Solitalea canadensis DSM 3403: one gene and its partner. The main gene of each other region encodes a partner of the protein of the gene in region 2 in a complex. Links are inferred from orthologs where the notes say so. Each region holds a gene or a part of one and is shown on either strand. Other genes may lie near its edges.

Region 1 (3,114 bases), 850 kb from region 2 along the record:
CCATGGAATACAAAGTTAACAGGTTTTTCAGCTGTTAAATTGTGCTTTGCTTTGATGAAATCCTGAGAGTTTTTAAGAATAACCGGAGAAAGCTTAACGTTACCTGGTTTATAAACGCCGTGAACGTTACCAAATGCAGCTGCAATAGTAAAGCGGTGGCTGATTTTGCTTAACTCAGTGTAAGCGAAGTCAACTTCTTCAGGTTGCGTGTATAGTTTAGAACTATCAACATCCGAGTTATCAACACCGTCTTCTTCTCCACCTGTAACACCTAATTCAATCTCTAAAGTCATACCCATTTTGCTCATGCGCTCTAGGTAAGTTTTACAGATTTCAATGTTCTCATGTAATGGCTCTTCAGAAAGATCGATCATGTGCGACGAGAACAATGGTTTGCCATGTTGAGCATAGAATTTTTCACCTGCAACCAACATGCCATCGATCCAAGGCAATAATTTTTTAGCTGCGTGGTCTGTGTGAAGTATTACAGATACACCGTACATTTCAGCTAACAAGTGAACATGCTGAGCTGCAGAAACGGCTCCTGCAACACAAGCTTGCAAATTGTCGTTATTTAGTGATTTACCGGCATAAAATTGAGCTCCACCGTTTGAAAGCTGAATAATAACTGGAGAATTTACAGCTTTAGCAGCTTCCATTACACCATTAATAGTATCAGTTCCGATAGTGTTCACTGCAGGTAAAGCAAACTGATGTTGTTTTGCTAATTCAAATAATTCCTGAACCGCATCACCATGTAAAACGCCTTTTGCAATAGCGGTCTGTGTCTGGTTTGACATACGAGAATAGTTTTGTTAATAGAGAATTATAAAAAAATTGAGTTGCTAAATATAGGAATTTAGAAATAAAATATTGTATGATTTTAAACATGCAATTTTTAATTTCACTGATTAACAATGCAATAGGCTTACTATTTTATATCATTTTAATAGTGTATTTTGTACACAAACATCAATTTATAGAAATTAACATGTCATTGAAAAATAGGGCCGAAATGATTTATTAAAAGTGGCTGTTTCTGTATTATATATTTTTGCTATTTTGCAGCCCTTTTTATTAAAATATTTTTTCGCTTTCCGGGCTTTTAAAAGGGTTTTATTAAACAGTATCGATAAATATCGGTTTTACAATTAACGAGAACAAACATATTCCAATACTAATACTAAACTATGAGTTGGTTTAAACGAGCAAAAGAAGGTATTACCACTAAAACCGAAGAAAAGAAGGAAACTCCTGACGGTCTTTGGAACAAATGTCCTTCTTGCAAAAAGGTTTTACATAATTCTGAGCAGATAGAAAACAAATATGTGTGTCACCATTGCGGTTACCATATTCGTATCGGCTCGAAAGAATATTTTGAAGTTTTATTTGATGATAACCAATTTGAGGAACTTTTTTCAAATCTTACTTCCGGCGACCCGCTAAATTTTGTTGACAGTAAAAAATATACTGATCGTATCATAGAAACGATGGCAAAAACGGGATTGAAAGACGCTATTCGTGCCGGACATGGAAAGATTGAAGGTCAGGATTTGGTGATTGCCTGTATGGACTTCGATTTTATTGGGGGATCAATGGGTTCTGTTGTAGGTGAGAAAATTGCCCGTTCAATTGATTACTCCCTAAAAAACAAAATCCCTTTCCTAATGATCTCTAAATCAGGTGGAGCACGTATGATGGAAGCTGCATTTTCATTGATGCAAATGGCTAAAACATCAGCTAAACTTGCTTTGTTAGCAGAAGCTAAAATTCCTTATGTTTCTTTATTAACCGATCCTACAACCGGGGGTGTTACTGCATCTTACGCTATGTTGGGAGATATCAACATCTCTGAACCTGGCGCAATGATCGGCTTTGCAGGACCTCGTGTAATTAAAGAAACCATCAAGAAAGATCTTCCTAAAGGTTTCCAAAGTGCTGAATTTGTATTGGAGCACGGCTTCTTAGACTTTATTGTGGATCGCCGTCAGATGAAAGCTAAAATAGCTTCATTCTTAAGGATGGTGACTAAAAAATAAGATGTTATCAATTGATAAAACAAAAAACGGATGAAGTGATCACTTCATCCGTTTTTTGTTTCTTAAAGAAGTAATAGGGTGATAATTTTATATAAAAGACATAGCGTAAAATTTATCATCCATTAAAACTAAAAACGGATGAAAAATTAATTCCATTCGTTTCTCTAGTTCTTACAAAATGTTATTTACACCGTTACCGGAATAATCTGTTTTAACTTTTCAATCACAAAATCGATTTCTTCTTTCGTGTTATACTTACAGAAAGAGAAACGAACCGATGGACGATTAGGGTTTGTACCAATTGCCGTAAGTACATGTGAACCAATATTTGATCCGGAAGAACAAGCACTTCCTCCTGATGCCGAAATTCCGTTTATATCCAAATTAAACAACATCATATCTCCCATATCCGATTCGGGGAAAGACACATTTAAAACGGTATATAAGCTTTTGGCAGGATCAGTTTCACCATTGAATTGTACATCGGTAAAATTTTGCGTCAATTGATCCTTCATATAGTTTTTCAAACCCTGAACATATTGAGCATGTTCATCCATTTCATGATAGGCAATTTCCAATGCCTTTGCTAAACCTGCAATTCCATAAACGTTCTCAGTGCCACCCCTCATGTTGCGTTCCTGAGCTCCACCGTAAATAAAAGGTTTAATTTTCACATGATAGTTTACATATAAAAAACCAACCCCTTTCGGTCCGTGTAATTTATGCGCAGCGCAAGCTATAAAATGAACTTTCAGTTTACTGAGGTCATGCACGTAATGCCCCATTGTTTGTACGGTATCGCAGTGAAATAAAGCGTTGTATTGCTCGCAAAGATTTCCTACGCGTTCTACATCCAACAGTGTCCCAATTTCATTATTGGCATGCATTAAGGAAACAAAGCTGCGTTCGTTATTCTTTAACAACTCTTCAAGGTGATCATAATCGACAGTACCTTTTGAGTCGATATTAACATAACTTAATTTAATAACACCTTTCTTTTCCAACTCTTCAAGTGTATGCCCAACTGCGTGGTGCTCAATTTTTGAAGTAATTGCGTGAGTAATACCATGGTCGT
Region 2 (3,231 bases):
TGATATGATTAATAGATTGATTGATAACAGCTCTATATAAATAGGAGCGCATTGCTGCAGGATTTTCAAGGGCAATAGGACTCTCCCAGAGCCGCAAAAATACATCTTGAATGATTTCTTCAGCCTGTAATTGATCCTTAACATATTTATGAGCCAGCATTAATAAGTTTTGAAAGTAATTGCGGTATAAGCTTGTAAATACCGAATGATCTCTTTCTAATAATCTTTCTGCTATTTGCTCATCGGATAATGCTCCATTTTCATTGTCTGATGTCATCCTTATAGCTTAAAAATGTGGGCGGAAGAAAGCGCGAAAATCAAAACTAACAAAAACCTGATGCCTAACAAAACATATGCAGCTATCCCACAATAATTAAATAGATATTTAGTAGATTAACTATGTAATAGTTAAGGGATAAATTCGTTTAATTATAATCATAAATGCACAAACTAATTTATCAGAAAACTAAACTTCCGTACTATGAAAACATTTAGGAGCATCATTACATTCGTTATCCTGATAACAATATGTTTTCAGTCAGCCGCTAATAGCTATTATCCCGAACAGTCGAGAAAAGGGGTAGTTGTTCTTCATCCTGTAAAATTCAAAAAAACGCAAGGTGCCGATTCATTGTCTGTAAAGATAAGTGGTGACAGGTTAACACGAAAACAGGCTCAGCAGCTCACCAGCGAATTGCAGAAGCAAAAAGGAGTAGTAAAAGTTCAGGTTAATTATGAGTTAAATACTGCGCAAATATCTTTTGTAGCTAACCAAGTTACGAGTAATCAACTTTCAACCATCATTAATTCATTTAAATCACCACAAGGGCAATCAAAATATAAAGCAATCATAATGTATGATTCTACTCATTGATAGTCAGCTGTTTAATCTGAAGTAATGAGTTAAGACGATTGTTAGGGGGTTAGTAGTACATTGATTTTAAAAATGTTTCTTACTTTTACCCCTCAATTTTAACCACAGTAAATCTTAGAATAGCGCTTTCCATAAATGATTTACAGCATTAAAAGACTAAAGAAAATTAATGAAACCAACTTTTGATTTTGAAAAGCCGATTGCCATATTGATGGAAGAGCTGGAAAAGGTTAAGCAGGCACAAGAAAAAACCAAAGTAGATTTTTCGGCAACCATACGTGAAATAGAAGCAAAAATAGATCAAACACAAAAAGACGTGTATAATAACTTAACAGGTTGGCAGAAAGTACAAATGTCGCGTCATCCGGAGCGTCCACAAACGCTTGATTATATAGCGATGATGTGTGAAGATTTTATTGAGCTACACGGTGATCGTACGGTAAAGGACGATAAAGCTATTGTAGGGGGCTTTGCAACGATTGATGGTAAACCAGTAATGATTATTGGTCATCAAAAGGGAAAAAATACAAAGGAGCGTCAATTCCGAAACTTCGGCATGGCAAATCCGGAAGGTTATCGTAAGGCATTGCGTTTAATGCGCATGGCAGAGAAATTTAATGTTCCTGTTGTTTGCTTAATTGATACAATGGGTGCATACCCAGGCCTTGAAGCCGAAGAACGTGGACAAGGTGAAGCTATTGCACGTAATTTACTTGAAATGTCGGTACTAAAAGTTCCGATTCTTTGTTTCATCGTTGGTGAAGGAGCTTCTGGTGGTGCATTAGGTATAGGAATTGGCGATAGAGTTTACATGTTGGAATATTCATGGTATTCGGTGATTTCTCCTGAATCATGTTCTTCTATTTTGTGGAGAAGCTGGGATTATAAGGAGAAGGCAGCAGATGCATTAAAGTTAACAGCAGATGATATGTATGCTAACAAACTTATCGACGGTATCATCAAAGAACCATTGGGTGGAGCTCAAAATGATCCGGCTGCAATTGCGTCTACTTTAAAACAACAAATCGTTTCAGATCTGGAAACGTTAACTAAAAAAGATATTAAAAAAGTAGTTTCTGAACGTATCGATAAATTCTCGTCAATGGGAGTTGTTAATGAGCATTAAGAACTAGCTATAAATTTATACTAACAAAGAGAGCCTGGGTTTTTATCCAGGCTCTCTTTGTTTCAGGAGGTTCCATTTGTAATTTTTAACCTTGCAATCCTTCCAAATATTCTTTCAATACCAACGCGTGATTACAATGTTCATCCTTTGCGGCATAAAGCAGTGTTACAGTTGCATGGTTTTGTGTATCATCCAAAAGTTCCTGAACTACTGGGTTACGTTGTAATTCTTCCTTATACTTAATCCCAAATAGATTAAACTTTTCAGGTTCATGGTTAAACCATTTTCTTAATTCAGGAGTAGGAGCAATGTCTTTCATCCATATATTAAAATGGGCATTCTCCTTTTTTAGACCCCTGGGCCAAAGTCGGTCGACAAATACACGAAAACCGTCAGCTTTGTTAATAGGAGCATATATCTTTTTAATCGTTATAACTGCCATGATAAATAAGCCAAGCCGCCCCTGCGAACTAAAGCCGGCTTTTAATTGTTATTGAGGTATCTTAAGTACTTGACCGGGTTTTATCAGGTCCGGATTACTAATCTGATCTTTATTGGCTTCAAATATTTTCTGCCAGGTTAATCCACTATACTTTTGAGCTATCTTACTCAAGTTGTCGCCTGGTTGTACAGTGTAGGTAGTACTGGCACCTGCCGCAACTCCGATGTTTAGAACCATATCTGCTGATCGCATTTCCGGATCCAGTTTTTCATAAATACTCCAGATCTGCTGCTTTATTCCATCTCCCGGAGCGGTACCTGTAACATACAAAACATTGTTTTGCTCTTGTACCGATAAATCACTTACTCCATTACTTTGGGCGAAATCTATCAGCTCTTTATATTTATCTTGTAGTGCCATGTCTCTATTATTTAACAATTGTAAGTTGATTAACTACTTTACGAGGCTTTGCCTCATTTACAGCTTGCATAACCTTCATCAGATCGTCTTTCTTTACTTTGCCTGTGAGTGTAACTACGCCATCGGCAATTGCAAACGAAACACCCGTAATTCCTTTTTGTGTAAAGGAATTTTCAATAGTAGTTTTTAGCACATCGTCAGGATTGATCGTTACTGTTGGTTCTGGAGCAGGAGCTGGTTTTACAGTAGTATTGTTGACAACGGATTTAACTCCTTTAATTCCTTTTACAGAGGCTTCAAGGGCAGTCTTACTGCTTTCGTCATTCACTTCTCCGATTAGAGTTACTACACCTTTTTCAACGGTAGCAC

What was found. The genes of interacting proteins can lie anywhere in the genome.
Region 1: the proteins of SOLCA_RS14920 (region 2) and accD are in contact, whole or in part, in a solved structure (PDB 8UXZ), measured with the Escherichia coli proteins. The link is inferred for Solitalea canadensis DSM 3403 from one-to-one orthologs.

Annotation. Positions count from the first base shown.
Region 1 is NC_017770.1:2,741,101-2,744,214, forward strand. What follows is about bases 260-3,114. They hold accD (acetyl-CoA carboxylase, carboxyltransferase subunit beta), read left to right. Parts: upstream 260-1,190; coding sequence 1,191-2,039; downstream 2,040-3,114. Other genes in these bases: fbaA (class II fructose-bisphosphate aldolase), read right to left, coding at 260-800; SOLCA_RS11380 (cysteine desulfurase family protein), read right to left, coding at 2,225-3,114. In the rest of the region: more of fbaA, read right to left, coding at 1-259.
Region 2 is NC_017770.1:3,592,001-3,595,231, reverse strand. Bases 270-3,021 are described here. They hold SOLCA_RS14920 (acetyl-CoA carboxylase carboxyltransferase subunit alpha), read left to right. Parts: upstream 270-1,043; coding sequence 1,044-2,000; downstream 2,001-3,021. Other genes in these bases: SOLCA_RS14905 (BON domain-containing protein), read right to left, coding at 2,870-3,021; SOLCA_RS14910 (LysM peptidoglycan-binding domain-containing protein), read right to left, coding at 2,491-2,862; SOLCA_RS14915 (DUF488 domain-containing protein), read right to left, coding at 2,086-2,442; SOLCA_RS14925 (hypothetical protein), read left to right, coding at 482-874; SOLCA_RS14930 (RNA polymerase sigma-70 factor), read right to left, coding at 270-277. Also shown: more of SOLCA_RS14930, read right to left, coding at 1-269; more of SOLCA_RS14905, read right to left, coding at 3,022-3,231. UniProt on the Escherichia coli protein: Component of the acetyl coenzyme A carboxylase (ACC) complex. First, biotin carboxylase catalyzes the carboxylation of biotin on its carrier protein (BCCP) and then the CO(2) group is transferred by the carboxyltransferase to acetyl-CoA to form malonyl-CoA.